DNA from 2 places in the Streptococcus sp. CF8_Ac1-9 genome. Region 1 is predicted to be linked to the other one. Evidence: predicted binding sites of a transcription regulator. Region 1 holds the regulator's gene; the other holds the start of a gene.
The links. The regulator Rex, encoded in region 1, represses fermentation and respiration genes when NADH is low (regulators of the CRP and FNR family bind a similar motif). The targets are predictions, from matches to a motif close to TTGTGAANTANTTCACAA.

Region 1 (16,361 bases):
AGTTTTGACCTTGACATGCTCATCGACAATGAATTCAAATCTCATTCTCTATCATCTCCGATAAAGGCATCCTTGACCCGATTCCAGAAACTGGTATGACTGGAGCTTGCCACGAAATTAATCTTATGGTTGTCGATCTGGTATTCTACCTTTGCAATATTGCGGTAAGAATAGGTTGAATTGTCGACAGAGATAATGTGGAAGCCAGGACGCGTCGGTGTAATCTCGATCTTATCCTTTTTAGGGACAATAACAGAAGAACCCAAGGTACGATAAACACGGTTGTTGAGACTGGCAATTTCCGCAATCTGCAGCGCCTCAATAGTAGGATGAAGAACTGCACCTCCCAAGGATTTGTTGTAGGCCGTACTTCCTGTCGGAGTCGAAACGGTAATCCCATCTCCTCTAAAGCGCTCAAAATCAACCCCATTGATGGTGAGATCGGCAACCATGGTCCGGTCGCTTCTCTTAATTGTCGCTTCGTTCAACGCTCTCATGGTACGGGTTTCCCCATTGTCAAAAGTAATCTTGACATTCAAAATAGGGTAAGAAACCTTAGCGCCTGTATCATATTTTAAATTCTCAATTAGCTTATCGATTTCACTGTCTAAGTAATCTGTATAAAATCCTAAGTGTCCGGTATGGACGCCAACAAAGCGAACCCGATCCAACTGGTGTTCATACTTGTGAAAAGCCGATAGCAACATCCCATCACCACCAATGGATATTACAATATCCGGATGCTTCTCCGTTAAAATAAAATTATTTTTCCGAAGCTTGTAGCGCAATTGCTGAAAAACCTCTTCGCTTTGACGCTTGCGATTGCGAATAATGGATACTTTTTTACCTGTAGTCTTCATCTGTGTCATCACTATTTCCAACGCCATCATTTAACTTACGATGAAGTGGATCAAACAGGGCTTGAGCTTCCTGAATCGCATCCCGAATTGCCCCCATCTCTTCATCCAAGAGATAGGCCAGGTTTGCTGTCGTCTCTAAGCGTTTTTTGATCTCGTCTGGAAAGTCTCCTTTATATTTATAATTAAGCGAGTGTTCAATGGTTGCCCAAAAATTCATGGACAAGGTCCGAATTTGAATCTCTGCTAAGATCGTTTCATTTCCATCAATGGTATCGACCGGATACTCGACCACGACGTGGTAACTCCGGTAGCCACTTGATTTCTTGTGGCGAATGTAATCTCGCTCTTGGACCACGCGCATATCCTGCCGTTGTCTCAAAACTTCTAGGATCTCTTCGACGTCATCTACGAACTGGACCATGATGCGAAGGCCTGCAATATCTTGCATATCCTGTGCCAGATTTTCTTCAGAAATATTTCTTCGAACCATCTTTTCACGGATGCTCTCAATCGGCTTAACACGACCTGTCACAAACTCGATTGGAGAATGCTTTTGTTGCTTACGATATTGCTTACGAATCCCACGCAGTTTGATTTTTAATTCCCCAACTGCTTGGATATAAGGATCTAAGAAGTTTTCCCAATCAATTGCCATCCTACCACCTTGTAATCTGAACCATTTTTGTATACAATAAACACATCTCTTATTATATCATGAATCGCTTTCGAAAAAAAGCAAAGGACCACAAAATGAACCATTTAGAAATTGAATACAAAACCTTGCTAGATAAGGAGGAATACCAATCCCTCCTTCCACTTTTTACTGATACAGAATTGGTTGTCCAAACCAATCACTATATCGATACACCCGACCAGCTCATCCGCAAGGAAAAAATGGCCTTACGGGTGCGTACCTTCACAGATCAGGCTGAATTGACCCTCAAAGTTCCTGAAACAGTTGGCCATTTCGAGTACAATCAAGCACTCAGCCCAGAAGAAACCAAGGAGATTCTTCAACAACAACAGTTTCCTGATGGAGAAATCAAAAACCTCTTGGAGTCAAAAGGAATCCCAGTTGAACAACTTGCTGTCTGGGGAAGCCTGACAACAGAACGATTCGAAAAAGAAACAGCTGCAGGCTTGGTGGCACTAGACCACAGTCTCTATCTAGACACTGAAGATTATGAGTTGGAAATTGAGGTGGAAACTGCTGAACAGGAAGAAAATTTTCATCAGTTCATTTCAGACCATGGAATCGTCTACAAAGCAGCAAAAAATAAAATCGCTAGATTAGCGGAAAGATTGTAAAAAAGCTGAAATTATCGCAAATTTTTGCTAAAATAGTGCTAAGATCAAAAATCTAAATGAGGTTGGAATCACATGTCAGATAAAAAAAATATGAAGCTCTTCTCTCTCAATTCAAACCCAGAGATTGCGCAAAAAATCGCGGATCATGCTGGGGTTCCACTTGGGAAAATTTCATCCCGTCAATTCTCAGATGGTGAAATCCAAGTCAATATTGAGGAAAGTGTTCGTGGATATGATATTTATATCATTCAATCAACCAGTTTCCCTGTCAACAATCACTTGATGGAACTCTTAATTATGGTAGATGCTTGCCAACGGGCCAGCGCAAATACTGTCAATGTGGTCATGCCTTACTTCGGTTATGCTCGCCAAGACCGGACAGCTGCTCCTCGCGAACCAATCACTGCTAAGCTCGTCGCAAACATGTTGGTCAAAGCTGGGGTGGATCGCGTCGTCACACTGGATCTCCATGCAGTGCAAGTTCAAGGTTTCTTCGATATTGCCGTGGATAACCTCTTTACCATTCCACTCTTTGCAGAACACTACATTAACAAAGGTCTCACAGGTCCTGATGTCGTCGTCGTCAGTCCTAAAAATTCAGGTGTCAAACGAGCTCGTAGTTTAGCAGAATATCTTGATGCACCGATTGCCATCATTGATTACGAGCAAGATGATGCGAACCGTGATTATGGCTATATTATCGGGGATGTCAAAGATAAGAAAGCGATCTTGATTGACGATATTCTCAATACTGGTAAGACATTCTCAGAAGCTGCGAAAATCGTCGAACGCGAAGGTGCTACTGAAATTTATGCTGTATCAAGCCATGGTTTATTTGTAAAAGGAGCTGTTGAATTATTAGACCAAGCTCCGATCAAAGAAATCTTGGTAACCGATTCTGTTGCTCCAAATGGACCAACACCAAAAAATATTAACTATCTGACAGCTAGCGAACTGATCGCTGAAGCTATTGTTCGCATTCAAGAAAGAAAACCTGTTAGTCCTCTATTTGCCTACCACAAGAAATAAGGTCTTAATGTGATATATTTTGATAATGCCGCAACAACTCCCCTTCTACCTGAAGTCATTGATAAAATGTCTGAAACTATGAAGACCACTTTTGGAAATCCATCGAGCCTTCATGCTCATGGACGGATGGCTAGTAAACTCCTTCGAGAGTCTCGCGAGCAGATTGCTCAGTCCCTCCATACTCTTCCAAATCGGATTTTTTTCACCTCAGGTGGATCAGAAAGTAATAATACCGTTATAAAAGGCTACTGCTTGAAACACCAAGCAGATGGCAAACACATCATTACTACCGCTTTGGAACACCATGCGGTTCTAGAACCCATCGAATATCTTGTAGAACGTTTCGGATTTGAAGTTACGATCGTTCAACCAAGAGATGGACGCATTCAGGCTAGTGATATCAAGGCTGCACTTAGACCGGATACCATTCTTGTCTCTACTATGTTTGCCAATAACGAGACAGGCGATCTTCTACCGATTAAAGAAATCGGAGAACTCTTAAAAGTTCATCCAGCTGCCTTTCACGTTGATGCTGTACAAGCAATTGGAAAGGTCCCTGTCTATCCCGAAGAGTTGGGAATTGATTTTCTCAGTGCTTCTGCCCACAAATTCCATGGACCAAAGGGCGTCGGCTTCCTTTATGCGGCCGCCCCAGATTTTGATAATCTCTTACATGGTGGGGATCAGGAAAGTAAGATGAGAGCCAGCACGGAAAATCTCATTTCTATTGTCGGGATGGCAACCGCGCTTCAGCAAGCTACACTTCATCAAGAAGAAAATTTCAACCAGGTTCAAAAACTCGGCCAAGAGCTAGTCAATGGTTTAGCAGCCTACGACTACTACGTAAATGCGAATGACGACCATCTTCCATTTGTTTGGAACCTTGGCTTTCCGGGTGTCCAAAATGACGTTTTACTGATGCGACTCGATCTTGCTGGAATTTCTGTCTCTACAGGTTCTGCTTGTACCGCTGGTACAGTTCAACCCAGCCATGTCCTTGAGGCGCTCTATGGAAAAGATAGCTCACGCCTAAAAGAATCCCTTCGAATTAGTTTTTCAGAACTCAATACCGTAGAGGAGGTTCAAGACTTCCTCTCAAAACTTAAAGAAATTATATCATAGGAGAACAATATGGCTTTTGAAACAAGTGTTTCATTGAAAGACTGCAAATATACCTATAGTCTACACCCAAATGTAAAAAAATATACCTTACGTGACAATACATTTGCTGTTACAAAAGTTGGAAATTACGAGTTAAATCGTTTGCTCGAAGCCGTTCCAAATAGCGGCGAAGGCTTCCTACTTAAAATCATTTTCAATAAAGATTTGACAGGTTTTAAGATCAATATTACAGACAAGTCTGGGCTTCGCCTGGTTAATATCTTTAAAAATCCAGAAAATGACATTATCCAACAAAAATTCTATTTCTTAATGGATAGTCTTGTCGAAAGAGAAATTTTCAACAAAACAGAGGCCTAATATGGTAACCCTAACTTATATTGACGCTTATCAAGTAGAACGAACGACTACTTATCCTGACCTTGCAGCCTGCATCCTAGATTTTTCAGGCTGTGTAACCCTGCCTGACTCTTACTCAATCGTATCCATTGAATACAAAGGTGAAAAGCTCCCCTATACAGGGCGAGTCGATGGACTCTATGCTTTTTTGAAAAAGATAGAACAAGCTGAAAACTAAGCTGATGCTGATGGAACTCTCCATCGCCATCAGCTTTTTCTTTAGACAAAAATATTTTTTAAAAATCGCTCTACATAGTTGATTTTTTCACAATCTTCCTATACAATAAGAGGGAAAGGTTGTGATATTGTGAAACATGATAAAAATACTCCAATTCCACGCGCAACAGCAAAACGCTTATCGCTCTACTACCGCATTTTTAAACGCTTTAACTCTGAAAAAATAGAGCGCGCCAATTCCAAGCAAATTGCTGATGCAATTGGGATTGACTCTGCTACCGTTCGCCGAGATTTTTCTTATTTTGGTGAATTAGGAAGACGGGGATTTGGTTATGACGTAAAAAAACTGATGAACTTCTTTGCCGATCTTTTAAATGACAATGCCATTACCAATGTCGCTATTGTGGGGATCGGAAATATGGGAAGTGCGCTTCTCAACTATCGCTTCCATGAACGCAATAAGATGAAAATTGTCATGGCGTTTGATCTAGACAATCATGAGCTGATCAATACCAAAAGTAAGGATGGGATCCCCATTTATGGGATTTCCACCATCAAAGAAAAGCTCAAACAAGAAGGCATTCAAACAGCCATCCTTACTGTTCCTAGCGTCAAAGCTCAAGAAGTTGCTAGTCTTTTGGTAGACGCTGGTGTCAAGGGAATTCTCAGCTTCTCACCAGTACATCTGACAGTCCCTAAAGATGTCGTCGTCCAATATGTCGACCTCACCAGTGAATTACAGACACTTCTTTATTTCATGCGTAAAAATGAAGAATAAAGACTTATACATTAACAAGAAAAGAGGCTGGGACAAAAGTCCTAGCCTCTCAATTATTTTTTAGATTGTCGAGCAAGACGCAGTGATTGAGTGGGCTCTACTACGCTGATTTTAACAGCTTTTACAGCCCTACTCAACTGTGCGGAGGTGGGACGACGAAATCGAATTCTAACGAATTACCGATTTCTGTCCCACTCTCTTTTTTATGCCAAATAATCGGTTTCTTCACGGTAACTATAATAGTTTTCTTCAGATACAATCAAGTGATCCAATAGAGTTAAGCCCATCACTTCACAGGCTTCTAAAACTCGATGCGTTACTTCATCATCATTTTTACTGGGGAATACGGCACCAGATGGATGATTGTGCGCCAAGATGATAGAGGTTGCCATGTGTTTTAGTGCATAATGCAGGATTTCACGTGGCTCCGCAATACTTCGATTCACGGTTCCAATAAAAATGGTCTGTTGATGAATAATTTCATTCTGTGTATTCAAATAGAGGGCAACCAGGTGCTCCTGTTTCTTATGGCCGATTTCCTGTTGAATTTTATGGGCCAATTTCTGGCTGCTCATGATTTGTTCAGAACTCATTAATTCATCTTTATGAATCCTTCGTCCAAACTCAATCACAGCCTGAAGTTCGATGGCCTTCACCCGGCCAATACCTGAGATTTCCTGTAGCTCCTCTAGGGTTAATTGACTTAACTCCTTTAAACTATTAACCGAACTCAAAAGACCTTGTGCAATCTCATAAACGCTTTTTTTCTTATTGCCTGTCCGTAAGAGAATGGATAGCAATTCTTGATGACTCAGCTTATCTACCCCTTCAGAAACCAAACGTTCTCTAGGAAGCAAAGATGGTTCAATAAATGATATGTCGTACATAATTTCCTCCTCACTTATTAATTCGTAATAAATGAAGAAAACGACAACCTTTCATTATTTACAGGCGATTTCTTGTTTCAAGTCATCTAACACTAAGACTTCATCTTTATTAAAGCGGATCTGGTAACCTGTTTGAACTTGTTCAAGCTCTTTTAAAAACTGTTGAATTTCACAGCGAATCAAGTACTCCTGGCTCTGAGGAATGGCCTCTAAAGCTTGGTAGACCTGCTCTACTTCGTAGATTCCTTTCGTAATTAAACCATTTCGTGGAAAATCGTTTACTAAGAGATTATAGAAATGATGCAAGAGATGATAAATTCGCTCTTTCGTCACTATTCTACCTCCTTATCATACTCTTTCCCCTTTATTATATACTGATTTTCCCTTAATATTATGACAAGTTCCTTACATTATATTACCAATCTCTTACAATTTTACAAGAATTTCTCCCAGCCTCTCCTACATAGAAAAGGCCCAGACATTTCTGTCTCGGGCTTTATTTTCTTAAAGTTGCATTTGATTATAAGACTTGCTGAATGAATCCAGGATGTCTTTTGGAGCCTTGTCATAGTCAACAGAGGTTTCCAAATTTCCTTTTACAATCGTACGGTAAGTCGCTGCAGCATCCTCACAGGTCACTAAAGTGATCTCATTAACGCCTTCACGATCTTGAATGACATCTACACGATCTGGAGTCACTGTCTCAACTGACGAGATGACATAAGTATAGATTTTTTCTTTGTCCGTGATGTAGATCTTCATTCCCGCCTTGGCTTTCTCTAATGGTGAGAATAACATGGCATTTGCTCCAGTTAGGCCAAATACATGGTGGCTAGCAAGAGAATAATTGCCTTGCCCCATGACTTGGTTTTCCTTCATGGTCCCTGCTCCGTAGTAGAGGGCTACATTTTCAAGCCCCTTAAAGATCGGAAGGTTCATGTTTAATTCAGGAATCGAAATCCCCCCAATTACTGGTAGCTTTTGAGCTTGCCATTGGGCATTGATGACGGCTTCCGTCGAGAGTGACTGGACATGTTGGAAATCAAAGCTCGTCTTCACTTCTTTATTCTTATCAATGGTTTTTTTATCGACCTTGCTAACCTGGTATTGGTTGGTATGCCAAACCATAATCATGTTTCGGATCGGAGCATTGAAAATCAAGAGAAGCGAGAGAATAATCAAAAGTGTTGCAACGATATTGATAAGAGTATTGCGTAAACTCTTTTTCTTTTTTCTTTTGCGTGACATGCTGTCCCCTTATCTATTCGTTTTCTTCCACTACTTCTTCATCTTTTTCATCGGGCTGGACTGTTGTAAAGGTCACAATTTTCGCATCCTGATCCAGTCTCATGACTTTCACACCCTGAGTTGAACGACCCGTTTGAGAGATATTTTCAACACTTGTACGGATCATGACTCCGGTATCGGTAATGATCATCAGATCTTCATCCCCTTTAACGGTTAAAAGACCAGCTAAGGGACCATTTTTCTCTGTGATATTGGCTGTCTTGATTCCTTTACCGCCACGGCCTTTGGTTGGGTATTCGCTAGCCATTGTCCGCTTACCATACCCTTTTTCAGTGATGATCAATACTTCATCTTGATCCGTAACGACGCTAGCCCCAACAACCTTGTCTCCTTCGCGGAGATTCACACCACGTACACCTGTGGCAGAGCGTCCCATATTCCGAACTACAGCCTCATTAAAGCGGACAGAATAACCATACTTGGTACCGATAATGACGTCAGCATTGCCATCTGTAAGGAAGACATTGATCAATTCATCCTCATCGCGCAGATTCAGAGCTTTGAGACCGTTCTGACGAATATTTGAAAATTCAGCTACATTGGTCCGCTTGACCAAACCTTGTCGCGTCGTAAAGAAGAGATAAGCTTTATCACTGCGGTCTTGCTCCACATTGATAATGGTTTGAATCGATTCACCTTCGTCCAATTTTAAGAGGTTGACGATTGGTAATCCTTTAGCTGTCCGGCCATATTCTGGAATCTCATAACCTTTCAGACGATAGACACGCCCTTTATTGGTAAAGAAGAGCAAATGATCATGGGTGCTCGTAGAGACCAGTTCACGGACAAAGTCATCATCTTTGACACCAGTTCCTTGGACCCCACGTCCACCACGTTTTTGAGCGGTAAATTCCGCTTGATCCAAACGTTTGATGTAGCCTTTGTTAGAAAGGGTGATCAAGACATCTGTTTCTTCAATCAAGTCCTCATCTTCAAGAGAAAGGACTTCTCCGATCATCAACTCAGTTCGGCGAGCATCGCCAAACTTGCGTTTGACTTCTTCCAATTCTTCCTTGATGATGGTCGCCACACGTTCTGGTTTCGCCAAAATATCAGCCAAATCAGCAATCAAGGCAACCAAATCATCGTATTCACTTTGGATCTTGTCTCGTTCCAAACCGGTCAAACGACGAAGACGCATGTCCAAAATGGCTTGGCTTTGACGTTCAGAGAGCTTGAACTTCGCCATCAATTCAGCTTGTGCTTCAGCGTCTGTCCGGCTATTGCGGATGATCCGGATCACTTCATCGATGTGATCCAAGGCAATGAGCAAACCTTCTAAGATATGGGCACGTGCTTCCGCTTTTTCTTTATCAAAGATGGTCCGTCGAGTCACCACTTCTTTCTGGTGCTCAATATAAGCCCCTAAAATTTGTCGAAGAGAAAGAATCTTTGGAACACCATTTTGGATCGCCAACATATTGAAACCAAAATTGGTTTGCATTTGTGTCATCTTAAAGAGGTTGTTCAAAATAACGTTAGCCGAAGCATCTCGGCGGACCTCAATCACAAAACGAACCCCTTCACGGTTTGATTCATCACGTACAGCTGTAATCCCTTCGATCCGTTTTTCTTGCACCAAGCGAACGATGTGCTCGTGCACCTTGGTTTTATTGACCATATAAGGGAACTCAGTGACAACAATCCGTTCACGGCCACTCTTGGTTACTTCAATCTCTGTACGAGAACGAAGAACAATTGAACCTTTCCCTGTTTCATAGGCCTTATGAATACCTGATTTCCCCATGACCAAGGCTCCGGTTGGAAAATCTGGACCAGGCAGCACTTCCATGAGTTCACGAGTGGTCACTTCAGGATTGTCCATCATCAGCTTCACTGCATCAATGGTTTCTCCCAAATTGTGTGGAGGAATATTGGTTGCCATCCCAACGGCAATCCCTGTAGCTCCATTCACAAGAAGGTTAGGGAAGCGTGCTGGTAGCACCATGGGCTCCCGCTCACTGGCATCATAGTTATCTGCAAAATCAACTGTATTCTTATTGATATCCCGCAACATCTCAAGTGCGATCTTGCTCATACGGGCTTCGGTATACCGTTGTGCAGCGGCCCCATCTCCGTCCATAGAACCAAAGTTCCCATGGCCGTCCACTAGCATATAGCGATAGCTCCACCATTGCGCCATCCGAACCATGGCTTCATAAATAGAGGAATCCCCGTGTGGGTGGTATTTACCCATAACATCCCCTGTGATACGGGCTGACTTCTTATGTGGTTTATCTGGCGTAACACCCAATTCATTCATACCATACAAAATACGACGGTGAACGGGTTTTAAACCATCCCGAACATCAGGGAGGGCACGAGCTACGATAACACTCATGGCATAATCGATAAAACTCGTCTTCATTTCTGATGTTAAATTCACATCAATTAGATTATTATCCTGCATTCAAAAAATGCCTCTCTTTACTTAATTCACCATACTATTATAACACATTTTAGCCTATTTTTCTTCTTAGGAACACAAACGTAAAAACGTTTACATCAAGGATTCATACTGTTTCAGATGACAAAGACTTTCAAAAGTGGTAGAATGAAGTCGTATGAGAATCTATCTCAAAAAAAAATGAAGGAGACGTTTAGACTCATGGATTTGACTAAACAACACAAAAAAGTTATCCTTGTCGGTGACGGTGCCGTAGGTTCATCTTATGCATTTGCACTTGTCAACCAAGGAATTGCACAAGAGCTTGGAATTATCGAAATTCCTCAATTGCACGAAAAAGCTGTCGGAGATGCGCTTGACCTTAGCCACGCCCTTGCCTTCACTTCACCTAAGAAGATCTATGCGGCTGAGTACGCTGACTGTGCGGATGCTGACCTTGTTGTAATTACTGCAGGTGCTCCTCAAAAACCAGGTGAAACTCGCCTTGATCTTGTTGGTAAAAACCTTGCCATTAACAAATCAATCGTAACACAAGTTATTGAATCAGGATTTAACGGTATCTTCCTTGTAGCTGCTAACCCAGTTGACGTTTTGACATACTCTACATGGAAATTCTCAGGATTCCCTAAAGAACGCGTTATCGGTTCTGGTACTTCTCTTGACTCAGCTCGTTTCCGTCAAGCACTTGCTGAAAAATTGGACGTTGATGCTCGTTCAGTGCACGCCTACATCATGGGTGAACATGGAGACTCAGAATTCGCTGTATGGTCACACGCTAACATCGCTGGTGTAAACCTTGAAGAATTCCTTAAAGACACTCAAAACGTTCAAGAAACTGAATTGATCGAATTGTTCGAAGGTGTTCGTGATGCTGCTTACACCATCATCAACAAAAAAGGTGCTACATACTACGGTATCGCTGTTGCCCTTGCTCGTATCACTAAAGCAATCCTTGATGATGAAAATGCAGTACTTCCACTTTCTGTATTCCAAGAAGGTCAATATGGTGTTAGCAACGTCTTTATCGGTCAACCTGCCATCGTAGGTGCACACGGTATTGTACGTCCAGTGAACATCCCATTGAACGATGCAGAACAACAAAAAATGAAAGCTTCTGCTGATGAATTGCAAGCAATCATTGATGAAGCATGGAAAAACCCTGAATTCCAAGAAGCTTCTAAAAACTAAGAAAAAATCATCTCCTTATTAAAAGGGGATGTTTTTTAGCTGCTTTATTTGGATTTGTCAGCAAGGATTTCAAGCAAATAAGGCACAACGAGATTGCTCTCTATGTCTTTCAAAGAAGAAATCCATTTAAAGTCTGTATGCTCTTCTGGATCTAATATAAAATCACGCTCTTCCAAAATCTCGCCAGCATAAACTAGGCGTGTAAAGACAGTATCTTTGCTGGCATCAAATTGACTATCTTCGTGGATAATCTTATTAATCCGAAGCTTTTGATTAACCTCCTCAATAGCCTCACGTAGAGCAGCCTCTCTGGGCAATTCATTCTCTTCTACACTTCCACCTGGAATATCCCAATAAGATGGATAGACATTAGGGAGACCTCGCTTTATTTTCGAGCGTTTGATAAGCAGATACTTCCCGTCTTTCTCAATCAAGGTATGGGCGATTAATTTTACTGTCATTGCATGTTCCTCCAAGAAAGAGCAAAAAAGACTCCGAGGAGCCTCGTTATGAATCATCCACCCTGAGGGAATCGAACCCCCATCTCAAGAACCGGAATCTTACGTGATATCCATTACACTAAGGGTGGCAACTGTTATAGTATATCAAATTTTCAAAAATTTTACAAGTAAAAAAGAGAGTGGAACAGAAATCGGTAATTCGTTAGAATTCGATTTCGTCGTCCCACCCCCGCACAGTTGAGTAGGGCTGTAAAAGCTGATGAAATCAGCGTAGTAGAGCCCACTCAACCACTGCGTCTTGCTCGACAATTCAAAAATAATTGAGAGGCTAGGACTTTTGTCCCAGCCTCTTTTGAATATTACAATTCGATATCGCCAAACAAGTCAGCCATTGAGAATCCAGTTTGAGTTTCTGGAAGATCAAAGTCGCGTTTTTCTTGTTTTGGACGACGTGGGCGAGATTGACGTTTTTCTTGTTTTTCGCCTTCTTCTTGAGCTGGACGTTCTTCAAGAGCTTTGATAGAAAGTGATACACGTTCATCTGCAGCATTTACTTCAAGAACTTTAACAGTTACTTCTTGTCCAACTTTAAGAACATCTTTTGGATTTTCAACACGTTTGTGTGAAATTTGTGAGATGTGTACAAGTCCGTCAATACCTGGCAATACTTCCACGAATGCACCAAAGTCAGTCAAACGTTTAACAGTTCCTTCGATCACATCACCAGCAGCCAATTTTTGTTCTACGCCATCCCAAGGTCCAGGTGTTGTAGCTTTCAATGAAAGTGATACACGACCTTCTTCTTCGTTCAAGTCAAGAACTTTCACTTGGATTTCTTCACCAACAGTTACAACTGATTTAGGTGATACGTTGCGTTCGTGTGACAATTCTGTCAAGTGAACCAATCCATCAACACCACCAAGGTCAATGAAAGCACCGAAGCTTGTGATACGTGCAACTTTACCAGTTACGATATCACCAACGTTCAATTTACCAAATACTTCTGCGCGTGCTGCAGCTGATTCAGCTTCAACAACTTCACGACGTGAAAGAATAAAGCGGTTTTCTTTTGGATCTACTTCTTTGATTTTAGCATCAAATTCTTGACCTACGAAACGTTCAGTGTTACGTACAAAACGAGTATCAAGCATTGAAGCTGGAATAAATCCACGAAGTCCTTCAAATTCTACTGAAAGTCCGCCCTTAACAGCGCGAGTTCCTTTAACAGTAACAACTTCTTCTTCACGTCCGACCAATTTGTCCCATGCTTTGCGAGCTTCCAAACGTTTTTTAGATACAAGGTAAGTTACTGTATCAGTATCTTTCCCAACTACTTGACGAAGAACAAGCAATTCAAGTGTTTCACCTGGTTTTACCAAGTCGTTGATGTCAGCATCACGATCGTTTGTCAATTCGCGAAGAGTCAAGACACCTTCGACACCAGTTCCAGAGATTGCAACGTTAGCTTGGTTCGCGTCAACTGTCAATACTTCAGCAGTAACAACGTCACCTGGTTCAACTTGGCTAACACTGTTTAGCAAATCTTCAAATTCATTCATCTAAAAAATCCTCCAACAATCAAGTTTTCTAAAACTTGACATACTTATAATTATTTTTCCTAAGCAAGCACTCGCAATGAGATCAACTACAATCTTTAACGACTCATCCTATAAAGAAATAAAATACCTGGATAGATATTTTATCACTTATCTGATATTACCTAAGAACTGGGGTAGCTGGATTCGAACCAACGCATGAGGGAGTCAAAGTCCCTTGCCTTACCGCTTGGCTATACCCCAAAAAGAGCGCTGACATCAGTCACTTTATCATCATCACAATGAACGCTAATGGAGAGAGAGGGATTCGAACCCCCGAACCCGAAGGAGCGGATTTACAGTCCGCCGCGTTTAGCCTCTTCGCTATCTCTCCATATAAATCAACAGGATCTATTATACCATTGATTTACTATGATTGCAAGCCCTTATTTATTCAAATTATAATTTTCTATTAAAATTTCAACGGCTTTTTCAAGCTTTTTGTAAAGTGAATCCACATTTCCATTTTTGATAATGGCAAATTGACCTGCCATGTCTGCAATTTCACCAATCGTTTTCTTACCGATGGACAAAGTGAACCCATCAAAAGTGTCTTTCCCGACGATTACTTTACTATCAACGATTTGAATCTCAATTTTCTTATCTTTTTTACTCATTTCAACCCTCTTTTCACTTTTTCTATTTTACAAAAATTCTCTTGATGACGCAAGAGAAAAGGGAGTGGGCAGAAAGAATTTAGTTAGAAATTCCTTCTTTCTCCCACCCCCGAAAAGGTCATTCGGCACTCTTTTGAGCCTAAAAGCGAATGAAGAGAAACTTTAGCTACTACGTCCTTCGTTAAGACTCGTTCTCATTGAAGCCTGGACACTTTTATCTCAGATGCTTTCGGTTTAATCGACTTTGACAATCCATCCTTCTGGCGCTTCGACATCGCCAAATTGGATACCGGTCAACTCGTCATAGAGCTTACGTGTGATAGGACCTACTTCTGTTTCAGAATAGAAGACATGGAAGTCATCACCGTGTTGAACACCTCCGATCGGAGAGATGACAGCTGCGGTACCACAAGCTCCTGCTTCTACAAAGCGATCCAGCTCATTAATAAAGACATCCCCTTCAATTGGTGTCATACCAAGACGGTGTTCTGCCAAGTAAAGCAAAGAGTACTTGGTGATCGATGGCAAAATAGACGGACTCAATGGCGTCACAAATTCGTTATTAGCAGTGATACCAAAGAAGTTTGCAGAACCAACTTCTTCAATCTTGGTGTGAGTCGCTGGATCGAGGTAAATCACGTCAGAGAAGTTACGATCATGCGCAATCTTACCTGGCAACATACTAGCTGCGTAGTTCCCACCAACTTTTGCAGCCCCTGTACCATGTGGTGCAGCACGGTCATACTCATCTTGAATCAAGAAGTTCGTTGGGACCAAACCACCTTTAAAATAGTTACCGACAGGCATGGCAAAGATGGTAAAGATATACTCATCTGCTGGATGCACACCAATAATATCACCAACCCCAATCAAAAGTGGACGAAGGTAAAGGGTAGCTCCTGTACCATATGGTGGAACATACTCTTCATTGGCTTTTACCACTGCCTTACAAGCATCTACAAACATGTCAACAGGTACTTGAGGCATCAGCAACCGATCTGCTGTGCGTTGCAAACGTTTAGCGTTTTGATCTGGACGGAACAATTGGATACTTCCATCTTTTGTACGGTAGGCTTTCAACCCTTCAAAGGCTTGCTGACCGTAATGCAAACTTGGAGAAGATTCGGACAAATGCAAAGTCGCATCTTCTGTCAATTCCCCTTTTTCCCAAGCTCCATTGCGATAATATGCCAAATAGCGATAAGGTAATTTCATATATGAAAAGCCAAGGTTTTCCCAATCAAGTGATACTGTCATGATAATGCTCCTTTTAATTCTTTCTATTCCTAGTCGATCTGATGCAGGTCGATTCAGTTTCTCAATCTATGTACACTATTGTACACCATTTCATGAGAATTTCAAGCGAAATTTTCAATTTTCAGAAAATTTATTTTTAAAGAAAGTCAGTCCTAGAATGGACCGACGCTTTCTTTTATTTGATGGTAGCTGAAAAAACTTCTTGATCCGAAATGGTATCGTTGACAAAGGATCCATTGCTTGTTCTTTCAGAAATGCTTAATTGCGTCAAATCAATTTCTGTCACCTGCCCTGTTGTAGAAGTGATCTGAAGAATTTGATCTTGTTCTGCCACTTCATCTTGGCTCGTAAAGAGATCAAAATCTCCCTGGTCAGTGAAGACTGGACCTGCCTTGAAGACGCGGTGTGGTTTATTTTTCAACTCACGCAAGACCTGTAGTCCCCGTTTGGCCCGACTGGTCACAGGAATATCGTCTTGTAACATCCGTTTCAGACTACCTCTATGAGTCAGAATGTACATGCTTGGCGTCGTTGACTTAAAGACGGCCACAACTTGGTCCCCATCTTTGAGGTTAATGGCTTTGACCCCTGCTGCTTTGGCTCCTACGACAGGGACCTCCTCAACATTGAAGCGCAACCCATACCCATTTTTAGTAATGATCATGATATCTTCAAGAACAACTGGCGCAACTGCTACGATACGGTCGTCTTGATCTTTTAGCTTAGCATACTTAGTCGATTTAGAACGATAAGTCCGCCATGGGCTCAATTCCTTGCGTTCAAAGCGCTTGATTTGACCTTGTTGGGTTGCTGCAAAGTAGGTAACTCCCTCAAACTGATCCACAATCTCCGCAAAGAGAATTTCTTCCTCTTGCTCGAAATTGGTCAAGGTTTGACTGAGGTGCTCTCCGATATCCTTCCACTTGGTATCTGTCAATTCGTGAATTGGTCGATAAATGGCATTCCCCAAG
Region 2 (16,361 bases), on a different contig from region 1:
TTCCTTGCAGTGCAACACTTTAAAAACAGCCAACGTACAGTTGTAGCTGCTCCAGCAAGCAATGTAGAAAGCGGGGAAATTGAAGATGACGAATTCTAATAACTACAAACTCACTAAAGAGGATTTTAAACAAATCAACAAACGTAGCCTCTTCACCTTCCAATTAGGTTGGAACTACGAACGGATGCAGGCTTCTGGTTACCTTTACATGCTTCTTCCACAATTGCGGAAAATGTATGGAGATGGCACACCTGAATTGAAAGAAATGATGAAATTGCATACGCAATTCTTCAATACTTCTCCATTCTTCCACACCATTATCACTGGTTTTGATTTGGCTTTGGAAGAAAAAGATGGTGTCAACTCTAAAGATGCGGTTAACGGGATCAAGACAGGTCTCATGGGACCATTTGCCCCTCTTGGAGACTCTATCTTTGGATCTTTGGTTCCAGCTATTATGGGATCTATTGCAGCAACCATCGCGTCACAAGGTCAACCATGGGGTATCTTCCTTTGGATTGCTGTGGCAGTTGCTTATGATATCTTCCGTTGGAAACAGTTGGAATTCGCTTATAAAGAAGGTACCAACTTAATCAACAACATGCAAAGTACCTTGACAGCTTTGATCGAAGCAGCTTCTGTACTTGGTATCTTCATGGTCGGTGCCTTGATTGCAACGATGATCAATGTGGATGTAACCTGGATGCCACACATCGGGGACAAAGCCATCGATATCCAAGACATGCTCAATTTGATCTTCCCACGCTTGGTTCCAGCTATTATCACAGGTGTGATTTACTGGTTGCTTGGACGTAAAGGAATGAACTCAACTAAAGCTATCTTGTTGATTATCGTCGCAGCGATTGCCTTCTCTGCCTTTGGTCATTTCTGCTTCGGCATGCAGTAATGGAGTAGGGTATGGCAAAAGAGTTAGTACTGGTCAGCCATGGTCGCTTTTGTGAAGAGCTCAAAGCGAGCACAGAGATGATTATGGGGCCACAAGAATCCATCCATACGGTTGCACTCTTACCAGAAGAAGGGCCAGAAGACTTTACCGCTAAATTTGAAGCAACCGTCCAAGGTCTAGAAGACTATATTGTATTTGCCGATCTCTTGGGAGGAACTCCTTGCAACACCGTGAGCCGCTTGATCCTTGAAGGACGTGCGATTGACTTATACGCAGGGATGAATCTTCCGATGGTCATCGAGTTCATCAATAGTAGCCTGACTGGTAATGAAGGGGACTACCCTGAACGTGCAAAAGAAAGTATTGTCAAGGTCAATGACCTCTTGTCAAACCTTGATGATGATGAAGATGAGTAGGTTGGTATGGGAGTCTGGGAGCATCATCTCAGGCTCCTTTCCCATTTATCAACGTTAGATTGTAGAAAGGAACAACAGTTTCTATGTTAGACTATACAAAAGAAGACTTGCAGGAGCTAGGAGCAGAGATCACCACTCGTGAGATCTACCAACAACCAAGTGTTTGGAAAGAAACAGCTCGCTTGTACCAAGAAAGAAAAGCGGAAATAAAAGCTTTCTTAGAAAAAATTGGGCAAGAGCATGACTATATCAAGGTCATCTTGACAGGGGCTGGGACCTCGGCTTATGTGGGAGATACCTTGGTTCCTTACTTGCAGGAAGTGCACGATGAACGCCACTGGAATTTCCAATCCATTGCGACGACGGATATCGTGGCGCATCCACAAACCTATTTGAAAAAAGAGGTTCCGACGGTTTTAGTATCCTTTGCCCGGAGTGGCAATTCGCCAGAAAGTGTTGCAACTGTGCAGTTGGCCCAAGATCTGGTTGATGAACTCTATCAGATCACCATTACCTGTGCCGAAGAAGGAAAACTGGCTTTGCAGGCGCATGGGGATGAGCGCAATCTCTTGCTTCTCCAACCTAAAGAAACCAATGATGCCGGCTTTGCGATGACCTCTAGCTTTACCTCCATGCTCTTGACAGCTCTCTTGGTCTTTGATCCAAGCGAGGAAGAGATCAAGGAAAAACGAGTAGAAGAGCTGGTTCATCTATCTGAGCAAATCTTGGAGAAGGACCGTGCGGTCAAAGAAGTGGTCGATCTAGACTTCGAGCGCGTGATCTATCTGGGGGCAGGACCTTTCTTTGGCCTAGCCCATGAAGCCCAGCTCAAGATTTTGGAATTAACAGCAGGCAAAATCGCAACCATGTATGAGAGTCCTGTCGGATTCCGTCACGGTCCGAAATCCCTCATCAATGACCAGACCCTCGTCTTGGTCTTTGGATCCATTGATCCATACACACGTCAGTATGATCTGGACTTGGTTCGAGAAGTTGCAGGGGATCAAATTGCCCGTCAAGTTGTCCTCTTGACCGATCAAGCTGCAGGGATTGAGCATGTACGGGAAGTGTTGGTGAAAGCATCAGCAGACTCTCTAGATATCTACCGTGCCTTCCCATACATTATCTATGGTCAATTGATTTCTCTCTTGACTTCGCTCAAGGTGCAAAATCGCCCAGACACACCTTCACCAACTGGTACCGTCAATCGGGTTGTTCAAGGGGTGATCATTCATCCATTTCATAAAGAATAGCCACTAATTTTCTATAAAAAGTGGAGTGTTTCTTCTTGTGAAACTGATACAATGGAGAAAAACAGTGAGAGGAGAAGGTTTGTGAAACAGTATCAAGAAAGCGTGTTTGGGGAATGGCAGAATCAAGAGGTTCGGGCTTATCGCCTCGAAAATGATAAGGGCTACCAATTATCTGTCATGACCTATGGGGCGACGATCTTAGAATATGTGACGCCTGATAAAGAAGACCAGTTTACCAATATCATCTTAGGTTTTGATCGTTTTGAGGATTATGTGGACAATAGCCCTAAATATGGGGCTAGTATTGGCCCGGTAGCAGGTCGGATTGCAGGGGCAAGCTTTGAACTCAATGGTCAAACCTACCACTTGGAAGCCAATAACGGTGCCAACTGCAACCACAGTGGACCGACGGGTTGGGACAGCGCCTTGTTTAGCGTGGAATCCGTGACAGACCAAGAAATCACCCTGTACACAGAGCGTGCAGATGGTACCGGCGGTTTCCCTGGAAATCTCAAGATCTGGGTAACCTATGGTTTGACTGAAGCAGGTGAGCTCGAGATTGCTTATCGGGTAGAAACGGATCAAGATACTCTAGTTAACCCGACCAACCACAGCTATTTCAACCTATCTGGGGACTTCACCCAACCGATCAATGACCATGTCTTTCAGATCAACCATCAAGGGCTTTACCCTATCCATCCAGACGGTGTTCCTCTTCAGACCGTGGATAGAGAAAGTCCGGTTGTTCAGCATCTCTACCAAGCTATGCTCTTGGAGGATCTTTTTAAGGACTCTGATCCGCAAATCCGCCTGGTAGAAGGATTAGACCATCCATTTGCTCTTCCAGAAGGGCATGAAAATGCTGGCTTTCTTTACCATCAGCCATCTGGACGTTTCTTGACCTTCAAGTCAGAAGCCCCAGCCTTGGTGGTGTATTCAGCCAATTTCGTAGACGAGACTGTTCATCTGCAAGGCCAACCAATGGTTCAGCACAATGGCTTGGCTCTAGAATTCCAAACAGTGCCAGATGCCATTCATAGCGACCAGGCAGAAAAGGTCATCTTGAGAGCAGGTCAAGTCTTCACCAGCAAGACTAGCTACCATGCCATCGCTAAGAAATAAGAAGGAAAGGGGAGTGGCCAAACAAGGATGTGAAATCCTTGCTTGAGACCTCCTCTTTTTCTCAAAAAAAATTTTTTAGAAAAACTATAAGGAAATTTTAAGCTTCCTATCGTATACTAATACCATCATCAAAGACCTCCTAACTTTGAATGATAAAACTCCTAAAACTTTTTCATAATAATCTCCCTATAAGAGCCACCAAAGCCGGTGGCTTTTTTCTGGGAGTGAGACAGAACAATTTTTTAAAATTGTTCGTTGTCTCACCCCCGCACAGTTGATTAGGTAATCTTTGGAGCTATAAGAGCGAACAAAGATACCAATCAACCACTGCGTTATGTAATTATTACTAAACCTATTTCATCTAACCAAGCCTGATAGGGACGTAGACGAGCTTAGGTACATTGATGCAGTTTGAGCGGAGCGAAAACTACGTTCCTTCCTAACCGAACCAAAGGTACCGAAGTATTTTAATAGAGCGTAAGCTCTTTATTTTTTTGCACACAAAAAAGCCCCCTTGAGAAATTCTCAAGGGGTAGTGGAATGACTAATCGCTCGTTGTGTCAGACACTTTTTTGAATTTTGCTGAAATAATCGTATTTAGATTATTATGTCCATCGCGTTGCTCAATCGTCAACGTTAAAATATCTCCATCAATAGAGTATTTATACGTAGTTTCTTTAGCGACAGGTCCAATGGACATGGTTGCAAGTTGCACAATATTGATAGCTTCTGGGAAGATAATCGTTTGGTTTGCTGTATCTAATTTACCGTTCTTCAATACAGAATGAATTTTAGCATTACCTCTATCAAATTCATAAGTTGTATTGGGCAAGTCTTTAGCGCCATCCTGTAGATTGACTGATAATTTATTAAATTGATTTTTAATATATTCTTCTTTCGTTTGAGTCACTTTAGATGCATCTTTTTGTTTTAAGTAATCGTAGAACCTTCCAAAACCATCTGCTAGAGATACAGTATAGTCGAATTCAACAGATGTACCTGTAATGTTCAACGTTGGTTTTAAATCTTTCCATGCCTCAGGATAGATAAGCTTGATAGCCGAATCATCATTGTCAAAATCTTTAAAGGCTAAGCTACGTTCAAGAGCTGGTCGGAAGTCGATGGCTTGCCATTTTCCTTCAATTGGAACAGGGTCTTTTTGAGTAGTGCTTCCTTTACGTTTGAAGTGTAGTTCATAGTGAACTGGAAGATTATTTTTCTTCGCTTTTCCATCAATCGTGACATAAAGCATGTCGTCTTTTAATTTGTAGTGATATGTGTTTGGCGAAACGCGATTTTCACCGAATGAGAAGAAGAATGAGTTTGCTACTGAAAGTCCTTCATCAAAGGTCATTGTTTTGGCACCTTGATCAATAGAACCCGTTGCTTCGTAGCTAAACACGCCAGTATCTTTATTCATGCTGACTTTGTATTTCTTAAAGTCGCCTGCAAATCCTTCATGAGAGTCATACATGATTTTTTTGAATTCTTCTTCAGTCTTGCCTCTAGCTTCTGTTGTGACAGTGGAGAAAGCTTTAATAAAGTTATCAATGTTATAGTCGTATTTAATGGTTGCCGTATTGTTTTCAATCTTCATGTCCATTTTGAAGTCTTTAACAGATTCAAGCAAGTGTGCAAAGTGGATTCCATGGAGGGTATAGGCACCGATGGATTCCGTTAAAGCATCGAGAGTATCGACTAATTCCCATTCGCCATCAATCGTTTCGACTTTTGCTGTTTCTGTTTTAGCAGCCTTTTTAGAGCCACTTTGTTTTTGAGAACAAGAAGCTAGTAGGAAGACTGAGAGCAGAGCAACGAATGCTAAAAATAATTTTTTATAACGTCTAATCATCGCTAGACCTCCTTAAAATAGATGATTGTATTACGCTTATATTATACGTGCAACATAATTGTTTTGCAAGGGCTTTCAAACGAATCACAATTTTGTTTTGTAACTTGACCGATTATTCAACATAAGAAACGGAAAAATTGTATGTAGCAGAGTACCCAATAGATGAGATTCTCAAGGCTTCCTAAATTATTTTGTTTGCACGCAAAAGCCCCTTGAGAAATTCTCAAGGGGCGGTGAGCTATTTAATTAGTTTTAGGATCTGAAACTTTCTTGAATTTCATTGGATAAACGAGATGTGCTCCTGTTTCTTCGAATGTTTTTTCAGCGTAAATTGTAAGGATGTCACCATTCAATTCGTAGTGATAAGTAATTGGTACGTCTGTAGAATTAATATAAAGAGGTAGAACTCCAAAGATGTTTGGGACTTCAGGGAATACGATCGTTTTTGCATTCTCGTTTAAAACTCCATCTTTTAACGTTGCAGTTAACACTTTTGTATCGTTATCAAACGTTCCAGTTTGATGTTTAAAACTTCCAAATTTCTTTTCTCTTACGCCTAGAAGGATGGCAGTAGCTTCTTCTTTTGTAGGATATTCATCTTTATTCTGTTCAGCATAAAAATCAATATACTTATTCATATCAGCACTATAAGAATAAGTTACATCTGTTCCTGTGATTTTTAGAGTCGGAACGATATCTTGGAAGGCTTCAGTAACCTTTAATCGACTATTAGCATCACCATAATAAATTAAGAAAGTACGTTCCACTGTATCTCTAAAATCTACAGCTTTCCAGTCCCCTTCGAGTGAGACTGGGGTCGGTGCTACTGTGGTAGTTTCTGCAACTGTTGTAGTCTCAGCGGTTGTTTGTTGTTTCTGTTGCTGTTGTTTCTGTTGCCCACATCCTGATACCAATAGAAGAGCAAGAAGGGAAAACATCCATAGGGAACTTTTTTTCATATTGTTCATGATTGATCACTCCTTCTAATGATTGTCTTCTACGTAATTGAAACGAAGACGTATTACTCTAAAATGACTTTGTTCATCTTTACCTTCAGCATAAAGTGTTAGTTGGTTACCTTCAACGGTGTAAGTATAAGTAATTGGTACAAGTGAATTATACGTGGTTCCCATAACAATTCTACTTAAAAATGTAGGTGTTTCAGGGAACGTAATAGTATGTTTCTGTGTATCGATTTCTCCAGTTAGAGAGTAATCATAGGCATAATTAGGTTCGTCAAGAGTAATCTTTGTATGTTTCAAATTTGGAATATAATTCTTAAATTCAGCAGTTTTATTTTTTAAATACGATTCATAATTTGCTTTGTTCTCTCCTGTTGCAAATGCTTGATCCTCATACAGTTCTCTGTAATCAAAATGGTACTTCAATTCAACGGTTTTATCTTTAATGGTCATCGTCATCTTAACCTTATCGAAGTCATCAAGCATTAGTACAGCGGCAAGTTTTTTGATATTAGAAGCTAGGAATACTTTTTGAATGGTCATTTGTTGGTCAGTCCATTTCCAAGTTCCTTGTTGATCCTTTGTAAGATCTTGTGGTGCTTTTATTGTTTGAGGAGATTTATCTGTTTGAGAAGACTTATTTGTTTTAGAAGACTGCGATGGAGAAGACTGACATCCCGCAATAAGGAGCACTGCAAAGAATGCCAAGAAACCGAAAAGGATCTTCTTTGTTTTAGTAAACATAAATTTACCTCCTAAACGTTGTTGCTTTAATTTTATCATTAAAGGAAATAATTATAAAGTGAAATGGTGAGCGATAGATGAAGAAGGGACTGTATAATAAAAAGAAAGGTTGGCGATGAGGGCAACTGTTCAACTTATTCTAACGAACGCTAGTGAGAACCAGGATCTTTAAAAAACACATTCTATTTATGGTACCGAAGGTATCATTTTTTGCTATAATAGACTGTATGAGTAGAATTTTAGACAATGAAATCATGGGCGATGAAGAGGCCGTTGAACGGACGTTGCGCCCGCAATATTTACATGAATATATCGGTCAAGATAAGGTCAAGGACCAGCTGAAAATCTTTATCGAGGCAGCTAAGCTTCGGGATGAAGCGCTGGATCATGTCCTTCTTTTTGGCCCTCCGGGACTGGGGAAAACCACCATGGCCTTTGTCATTGCCAATGAACTGGGTGTCAATCTCAAGCAGACTTCTGGTCCTGTCATTGAAAAGGCTGGTGACTTGGTAGCTATCCTCAATGATCTAGAGCCGGGCGATGTCCTCTTTATCGATGAAATCCACCGTCTGCCTATGTCAGTCGAAGAAGTGCTTTACAGCGCCATGGAAGATTTTTACATCGATATCATGATTGGTGCTGGCGAGACCAGCCGGAGTGTTCATCTGGATCTTCCTCCCTTCACTCTGATTGGGGCGACGACTCGAGCTGGTATGCTGTCCAATCCCTTGCGCGCTCGTTTTGGAATTACGGGGCACATGGAATACTATGAGCAAGATGATCTGACAGAGATTGTCGAGCGGACCGCCGAAATCTTTGAGATGGAGATTACCCACGAAGCTGCCGAAGAGCTTTCTCTTCGTAGTCGGGGGACTCCTCGGATTGCCAACCGTTTGCTTAAACGGGTGCGCGATTTTGCTCAGATTATGGGCGATGGCTTGATTGATAACACCATTACGGACAAGGCCCTCTCTATGCTAGATGTGGACCATGAAGGGCTGGACTATGTCGATCAAAAGATCCTGCGCACCATGATTGAGATGTATGGCGGTGGCCCGGTTGGTCTTGGGACCCTATCGGTCAATATTGCCGAAGAGCGCGAGACCGTAGAAGATATGTATGAGCCTTACTTGATTCAGAAAGGTTTTATCATGCGGACCCGGACAGGGCGCGTGGCGACCCGCAAGGCCTATGAACACCTGGGTTATCCCTACAATGGAGATTAGAAGAAGATGCTGACGGAAAAAGCGATCGTAGAACAGATCCAAGCGGATCAGGAGATGATGAAAGTCTTGGCCATTATTCGAGATCTCAACTTGGCAGATGCCTGGTTAGTGGCGGGCGCGGTGCGAAATTTCATCTGGAACCGGCTCTCTGGAAAACCAGGGTTTGATGCGACAACCGATATGGATCTGGTCTTTTATGACCCTGCGATCAGCTATGAGGAGACTCTGCAGATCGAGCAGGAATTAAAGAAGACCTATCCCCAGTACGCTTGGGAAGTGAAGAATCAAGTCTACATGCACCAGCATAGTCCGGGGACGGCTCCTTATCGCAGTGCCTGTGATGCGGTTTCCAAATACCCCGAGCAGTGTACGGCACTTGCAGTTCGCTTAAGAAAAGATGGTCAGCTAGAGCTCTTTCTCCCTTATGGGACAAAGGATATCGAAGACTTCATCGTTCAGCCAACTCCGCATTTTTTAGCCAGCCCAGAGCGTTTAGCGGTTTATACAGAGCGGATGAAAAAGAAGGATTGGCAGAGTAAATGGCCTCCATTAGAGGTTCGTTTTCCAAAATAGAGAAACAGATCAGATTTGAAAAAGGAATCTGATTTTTCTTTAAAATGATGGAGTCCCTTTGTCATCTTTCTGTCACATTTTTGTTATAATGGTAATAGTATGCTGGTTTTCCATAGTGGAAAGCCAAGAGCTCAGCTAGGTTGGGCAGTCCGAACAAGGAGTTAGGTGGAATCATGAAAAAAATCGTCTTTGTCTGCTTAGGAAATATTTGTCGGAGCCCCATGGCGGAGTTTGTCATGAAGGACTTGACGGATCAGTATGAGATTGAAAGTCGGGCCACCTCGAGCTGGGAACATGGCAATCCCATCCATCAGGGAACCCGGAAAATCTTTCAACAACACCAGGTCCCATATGATCCAGCTAAGACGTCCTTACAGATCAAGGAAGAGGATTTTTACAACTTTGATTTGATCCTAGGGATGGACGAAAACAATGTAGCAGATCTGAAGCAAATGGCTCCTGCAGGAACAGAACACAAGATTCATCTTTTTGCTGCTGAAAGTGTGCCAGATCCGTGGTATACCGGTGATTTTGAAGAGACCTATTCCAGAGTCCTGAGCGGCTGTAAGGCTTGGTTAGATCAGTTAGCAACTTTTTAAGAGTTTGATATGTGAGAGAATACAGAATATGAAAGAATTTTATGAGACCTATAAGGTCTATCTGACGCGAAAAAATTTAGAAATAGCAGCATTAGTCGTGATTATTCTATCTGCTTTGCTGGTTTTCCTTTCAGCCATTCCAGGTCAGGGCGTCTTGACCTTGGACAAGGGGGCGATCCGTTACGACGGAAGTTTGGTCCGTGGCAAGATGAATGGCAAGGGAACCGTCACCTTTAAAAATGGGGATACCTATACAGGTAACCTCGTCAACGGCTCTTTTAGTGGCTATGGTAAGTTTAAGTCCAAGGATGGCTGGACCTATGAAGGGCAGTTTGTTAATGGCCAGCCGGAGGGCAAAGGCACCTTAACCACAGAAGCCAACGTCGTATACAAAGGAACATTCAAGCAGGGGATTTATCAAAATGCGCATTAAATGGTTTTCACTAGTCCGTGTTACAGGACTCTTATTGGTATTGCTTTACCATTTCTTCCAAAAAGCCTTTCCTGGAGGCTTTATTGGGGTAGATATTTTCTTCACCTTCTCAGGATTTTTGATTACAGCGCTCTTGATCGATGAATTTGCGCGCAAGCAAGGAATCGACTACCTGGCATTCTTGAAACGGCGCTTTTACCGGATCGTACCACCCCTTGTCTTTATGGTCTTGGTCGTGATGCCCTTTACCTTTATGGTCCAACGGGACTACGTGGCTGGTATTGGGACTCAGATTGCGGCGGTCTTCGGTTTTGTGACCAATTTCTTTGAGATGGCAACGGGTGGTAGTTACGAAAGTAACTTCATTCCACATCTCTTCCTTCATACCTGGAGTTTGGCTCTAGAAGTGCATTACTATGTGCTCTGGGCACTTTTGGCATGGTTCTTGGCTAAGCGGGCTAAGACAGTTGGGAAATACCGAGGCATGCTCTTCCTGGCGTCCAGCGGACTCTTTCTCTTCACCTTCTTGTCTATGTTCATCCGCGCCTTTCTGACAGCTAATTTCTCCACTATCTATTTTTCTAGCTTCACTCACATCTTCCCCTTCTTTGCGGGATCATGTCTAGCAACGGTAACAGGGATTGCTAATGTCAGCCCGAACTTTACAAAGTTGGTGCAGTCTTGGAGCATGAAAAAGACCTTATCGGTCTTGGGTGGAAGCTTTGCCTTCTTGTTTGTGCTCAGTCTTTTCTTGCCATTTGATAGCTTGTGGACCTATCTGTTTGGCTTTTTAGCAGCGACAATCGCAGCTTGTGCCATGATTCTGTCGGCCCGCATTCTCCATGAAAAGACGCCAGATAAAAAAGAACCAGCCATTCTCAATTTCTTGGCAGATACTAGTTATGGTGTCTATCTTTTCCACTGGCCTTTCTTTATCATCTTCTCTCAACATTTGGGAAATATGATGGCAGCCCTTGTGACGACGATCGTTTCCTTGATTCTAACGGCTCTGTCCTTCTATATTTTGGAGCCAACTATTGCAGGCAAGGAACCTCGTGTCTTCGGCATGAAGATGGATCTCAGTTTTTTGACCAAGCCGATCTTTTACCTCATGATTCCTCTGGCTCTCTTGATGATTGGAATCTCCGCCTTTGCACCAACCGTTGGAGCTTTTGATGAGAGTTTGGTAGTGAGTGGGCTCAATCAAGCAGACAGCAAAATGCAGGTCACACGGACGCAAGTGGATAATGCGACGGCAACAGACTATAACGTCTCAAATGGTGTGACCATGATCGGTGATTCCGTTAACTTGCGAGCGCAGGACTACCTGACTAAAGCCATCCCTGGCATCCAGATCGATGCAGTGGTGAGCCGTCAGTTGGAAAATGGAATGAAGGTCTTTGAGACCGATATCTCCAATAAAGTTCTCCTAAAAAATGTGGTCATTGCCCTAGGAACCAATACTGTAAGCAACTACAAAGAATTGCTGGATCAGTATGTTGAGAAACTTCCAAAAGGCCGTCGCTTGATCCTTGTGACACCATATGATGGGCGCTATGCCAACGATCAGTCCAGTGAATCGGTTCAAACGCGTCTTTATGAGTTGGAACTAGCTAAGAAATACGACTTTATCACGATTGCGGACTGGTACCAAGTAGCAATTGAAAATCCAAACATTTGGGTGGGAACAGACTCTGTTCACTTCAATATGGAAACCAATGGTGGGGAACTCTATGCTCAAACAGTCAAAGAAGCCCTTGATAAGGCCGAAAAAGGTCCGGTCAAGAAGTAACAATGCTTCTCTGAAACTGAAACAAAACAAATCCTAACAAAATAAAACAAAAAGCAACTTTTTACTTGTAAAAAGCTGCTTATTTTAGTAAGATTAAGAAAACGCTTACAAAAATCAATTGAAAACATCTCTTTGTGAAGAAAAAATTTTTTTAATTATTTTTTCACAATTTTGCTAGACAATTGCTTTCACATCAATAAGATTGATAAAAATTTCACAAACTTCAAAAAAATCTTTGTGAAAGTTGCTTGGAAGTGTTTACAAAAATCTCAAAATAGAGTACAATTATATTGTGAAATAATTAACAAATCGAAATTTCTTACACTATTCTTGAAAATTTCAGAAAACATGAAAAAGTTCTAGAAAAGGATAAGGGTTTCAAACATTGGAGGAAAGCATCAAATGGCTGATAAAAAAACTCTCTCACCTGAAGAAAAGAAACTCGCTGCTGAAAAACACGTAGACGAGTTGGTGCAAAAAGCGCTAGTGGCGCTTGAAGAAATGCGCAAATTGAACCAGGAGCAAGTGGACTACATTGTAGCGAAAGCATCTGTAGCTGCTCTTGACGCACACGGTGAGCTCGCTCTTCATGCTTATGAAGAAACTGGTCGTGGAGTCTTTGAAGACAAAGCAACCAAGAACTTGTTCGCTTGTGAACACGTTGTAAACAACATGCGTCACACCAAGACGGTTGGTGTCATTTCAGAAGATGACGTCACTGGTTTGACCCTGATTGCTGAGCCAGTCGGAGTTGTCTGCGGGATCACTCCTACAACCAACCCTACTTCAACAGCAATCTTTAAAGCCTTGATTTCCTTGAAGACACGGAACCCTATCGTCTTTGCCTTCCACCCATCTGCTCAAGAATCATCTGCTCATGCGGCACGAATCGTACGCGATGCAGCAATTGCAGCTGGAGCACCTGAGAACTGTGTGCAATGGATTACCCAACCTTCTATGGAAGCAACCAGTGCCCTTATGAACCATGAAGGAGTTGCGACCATCCTTGCGACCGGTGGTAACGCCATGGTAAAAGCAGCTTATTCTTGTGGAAAACCAGCTCTTGGGGTAGGTGCCGGAAACGTTCCTGCTTACGTTGAAAAATCAGCCAATATCCGCCAAGCAGCACACGATATCGTCATGTCTAAATCATTTGACAATGGTATGGTCTGTGCGTCTGAACAAGCGGTTATCATCGATAAAGAAATCTACGATGAGTTTGTTGAAGAATTCAAATCTTACCACACTTACTTTGTTAACAAAAAAGAAAAAGCCCTTCTTGAAGAGTTCTGCTTCGGCGTAAAAGCCAATAGCAAGAACTGTGCAGGTGCGAAATTGAATGCGGACATCGTTGGGAAACCAGCAGCATGGATCGCTGAACAAGCTGGCTTCTCTGTACCAGAAGGAACCAATATCCTTGCGGCAGAATGTAAAGAAGTTGGCGAAAAAGAACCGTTGACTCGTGAAAAATTGTCACCAGTCATCGCTGTTTTGAAATCTGAAAGCCGTGAAGACGGAATTAACAAAGCTCGCCAAATGGTTGAATTCAACGGTCTTGGTCACTCAGCAGCCATCCATACTGCTGATGAAGAATTGACCAAAGAATTTGGTAAAGCGGTCAAAGCTATTCGTGTGATCTGCAACTCTCCTTCGACTTTCGGTGGTATCGGGGATGTTTACAATGCCTTCTTGCCATCATTGACACTTGGATGTGGTTCTTACGGACGTAACTCTGTTGGGGACAACGTTAGTGCCATCAACCTCTTGAATATCAAAAAAGTCGGACGCCGGAGAAATAACATGCAATGGATGAAACTTCCTTCAAAAACATACTTTGAACGTGATTCAATTGAATACCTACAAAAATGTCGTGACGTTGAACGTGTCATGATCGTTACAGACCACGCTATGGTAGAGCTTGGTTTCCTTGATCGTATCATCGAACAGCTTGACCTTCGTCGCAATAAGGTAGTTTACCAAATCTTTGCAGACGTAGAACCAGATCCAGATATCACAACTGTTGAACGTGGTACAGAGATCATGCGTGCCTTCAAACCGGATACCATCATTGCTCTTGGTGGTGGATCACCAATGGATGCGGCCAAAGTAATGTGGCTCTTCTACGAACAACCAGAAGTGGACTTCCGTGACTTGGTTCAAAAATTCATGGATATCCGTAAACGTGCCTTCAAGTTCCCATTGCTTGGTAAGAAGACTAAATTTATTGCGATCCCAACAACATCTGGTACAGGATCTGAAGTTACTCCATTTGCCGTTATCTCTGATAAAGCAAACAACCGTAAATACCCAATCGCAGACTACTCATTGACTCCAACAGTTGCCATCGTAGACCCTGCCTTGGTATTGACAGTTCCTGGATCTGTTGCAGCAGACACTGGTATGGATGTTTTGACGCACGCGACAGAAGCTTACGTATCACAAATGGCTAGCGACTTCACAGATGGTCTTGCTCTTCAAGCTATTAAACTTGTCTTTGAAAACTTGGAAAGCTCAGTCAAGAATGCGGACTTCCATTCACGCGAAAAGATGCACAATGCGTCAACCATCGCAGGTATGGCCTTCGCCAATGCCTTCCTCGGTATTTCTCACTCCATGGCCCACAAGATCGGTGCGCAATTCCACACCATCCACGGACGGACCAATGCCATCTTGCTTCCATACGTTATCCGCTACAACGGTACACGCCCAGCCAAGACAGCTACATGGCCTAAGTACAACTACTACCGTGCAGATGAAAAATACCAAGATATCGCTCGTATGCTAGGACTTCCATGCTCTACTCCAGAAGAAGCCGTTGAAGCTTACGCAAAAGCTGTATACGAACTCGGTGAACGCTGTGGTATCGAAATGAACTTCAAAGCACAAGGAATCGATGAAAAAGAATGGAAGAAACATTCTCGTGAATTGGCCTTCCTTGCTTACGAAGATCAATGTTCACCAGCTAACCCACGTCTTCCAATGGTAGACCATATGCAAGAAATCATCGAAGATGCATACTATGGTTACAAGGAACGTCCAGGACGTCGTAAATAAGACGCCAAGGAACAACTGATGTTTATCAGCTACCCCCACTCGAAAGAGTGGGGGATTTTTGCTATTTGGGTCCAAAACTCGTTTTTTCATAAAAAATTAGACTTTTTTTCAGAAATTGTGTTATTTTTATAGCATTCCGAGCTATTTTATGTTACCCTATAGTGTGTGAATCTGCCTGTAGCTGAAGGGTTATGATCCTTTTTCAGTTATAGGAAACGAAAAAACAAATCCAAGAAAGGAGGCCATCTCAAATGGAGTTAGAAGGTGACGTGCAAGGAAGACAAGATCAGGCACAGAAAATTATTAAAATGCCCCAACGAGATCGGGAAACTTCCACTTCAGAAAATCAGCCATCATCTGCTTCGGTGGTCTCCATGTATGGGCAGGAAAAGCCAAGCATTTCTAGCCTCCATCAGCAACTAGCGAGCGCGTCTGGAACCCAGACCATTCAATTGCGGGAGGAATTGGTGCTGGCGGTAGCGCAGAATGCTTCAGCGCAAGCAACTGCCTTTGAGGCAGAGGTCAAGGATAAGCTGGAAGAGGCCAAGGAGACGGTTTCTCATAAGGTCGCTGAGGTGTCACAAATGGCCCACAGCATGGCCCAATTTTTAACAGACGCAGAAGTGGAGCAACTATTAGGAGAGTTCTCCATGGATGCTTGTTGGGACCAAGCGGTAGAGGCGGAGAACCTCGCCCAAGCAAAGGCCTATTCCACTCGCTTGTCAGATTTGGCAGGTCAGCTGGAGGCTGCATCAGCTCAATTGGTGGACTTGGACAAGGGACAAGCGACGGCCTTTGATTTTTCATAAGTAGGAGAAAAAGATGTTAGAGATCCTGGGAGAGGACAGAGAACGAATTGAGGAGCTCCATCGAGAGATTAAAAAGGAGCAAGAGCGGATTGCGATCAGAAGTTTGATTGCAACGCAGAAAGCCTTGATGATGTTGGAAGGGATGAGTTTGCAGGTAACCTTGGGCGGTCAATCCGAAAAGATGCGCTCTTTTGCTACAACGACCCTCGTTAGTGATTTGAAAGATGGATTTACAGGAGGAGCAGCGGACGCGGTAGAAACAGCACTGAAAGCAGTGAAGAAGCCGATTTTATTGAGTCCGATTAAAGGAGGTATGTGATGTACCATTCAGGAAATAGTGAATTAGAACAACTAGAAGATCGACATTACCGCTTCAATCAAAAGCTCAGTGAGTTGGAGTGGGATTATGCGGATATGCGTATGGATGTCCGCCAACATACAGAAAATTTAGTGGACTGGCTGAGTGCCTTGCATTTTCAAGCGCCAAGTGCGGAGGCCCAAAGTGGCTTGGAGCGTTTATTTGCCTTGCAAGAAGAGTTTGAGGCAGAACTCAAGCGCTATGAAGAGCGTTTAGAAGAAGAGCGTGAGCGCGAGCAGCAAGAGTACTATAAGCAGCGTC

Region 2: a site for Rex is predicted at 12,170-12,187, ahead of adhE (bifunctional acetaldehyde-CoA/alcohol dehydrogenase). Genes of this name have one in related genera too.

The regions. Positions count from the first base shown of each region.
Region 1 covers NZ_JANCOY010000001.1:335,554-351,914, forward strand. Annotated here, with positions in the region: gene NML76_RS01615 (RluA family pseudouridine synthase) at 1-45, opposite strand, end outside; gene NML76_RS01620 (NAD kinase) at 42-860, opposite strand; gene NML76_RS01625 (GTP pyrophosphokinase family protein) at 844-1,515, opposite strand; gene NML76_RS01630 (CYTH domain-containing protein) at 1,611-2,168, shown strand; gene NML76_RS01635 (ribose-phosphate diphosphokinase) at 2,241-3,197, shown strand; gene NML76_RS01640 (cysteine desulfurase family protein) at 3,207-4,319, shown strand; gene NML76_RS01645 (DUF1831 domain-containing protein) at 4,329-4,676, shown strand; gene NML76_RS01650 (DUF4649 family protein) at 4,678-4,893, shown strand; gene NML76_RS01655 (redox-sensing transcriptional repressor Rex) at 5,023-5,670, shown strand; gene radC (DNA repair protein RadC) at 5,874-6,557, opposite strand; gene NML76_RS01665 (hypothetical protein) at 6,612-6,890, opposite strand; gene NML76_RS01670 (class A sortase) at 7,062-7,805, opposite strand; gene gyrA (DNA gyrase subunit A) at 7,819-10,275, opposite strand; gene NML76_RS01680 (L-lactate dehydrogenase) at 10,474-11,460, shown strand; gene NML76_RS01685 (NUDIX hydrolase) at 11,505-11,921, opposite strand; tRNA gene NML76_RS01690 (tRNA-Arg) at 11,978-12,049, opposite strand; gene rpsA (30S ribosomal protein S1) at 12,281-13,480, opposite strand; tRNA gene NML76_RS01700 (tRNA-Gln) at 13,649-13,720, opposite strand; tRNA gene NML76_RS01705 (tRNA-Tyr) at 13,770-13,850, opposite strand; gene NML76_RS01710 (DUF2969 domain-containing protein) at 13,903-14,133, opposite strand; gene NML76_RS01715 (branched-chain amino acid aminotransferase) at 14,368-15,390, opposite strand; gene parC (DNA topoisomerase IV subunit A) at 15,566-16,361, opposite strand, start outside.
Region 2 covers NZ_JANCOY010000005.1:69,268-85,628, reverse strand. Annotated here, with positions in the region: gene NML76_RS08660 (PTS mannose/fructose/sorbose/N-acetylgalactosamine transporter subunit IIC) at 1-99, shown strand, start outside; gene NML76_RS08655 (PTS system mannose/fructose/sorbose family transporter subunit IID) at 86-907, shown strand; gene NML76_RS08650 (PTS sugar transporter subunit IIA) at 919-1,323, shown strand; gene NML76_RS08645 (SIS domain-containing protein) at 1,407-2,576, shown strand; gene NML76_RS08640 (aldose epimerase family protein) at 2,658-3,698, shown strand; gene NML76_RS08635 (hypothetical protein) at 4,243-5,550, opposite strand; gene NML76_RS08630 (hypothetical protein) at 5,793-6,518, opposite strand; gene NML76_RS08625 (hypothetical protein) at 6,534-7,256, opposite strand; gene ruvB (Holliday junction branch migration DNA helicase RuvB) at 7,484-8,482, shown strand; gene NML76_RS08615 (nucleotidyltransferase family protein) at 8,489-9,055, shown strand; gene NML76_RS08610 (low molecular weight protein-tyrosine-phosphatase) at 9,229-9,654, shown strand; gene NML76_RS08605 (hypothetical protein) at 9,683-10,087, shown strand; gene NML76_RS08600 (acyltransferase family protein) at 10,077-11,879, shown strand; gene adhE (bifunctional acetaldehyde-CoA/alcohol dehydrogenase) at 12,282-14,933, shown strand; gene NML76_RS08590 (hypothetical protein) at 15,185-15,742, shown strand; gene NML76_RS08585 (hypothetical protein) at 15,756-16,061, shown strand; gene NML76_RS08580 (hypothetical protein) at 16,061-16,361, shown strand, end outside.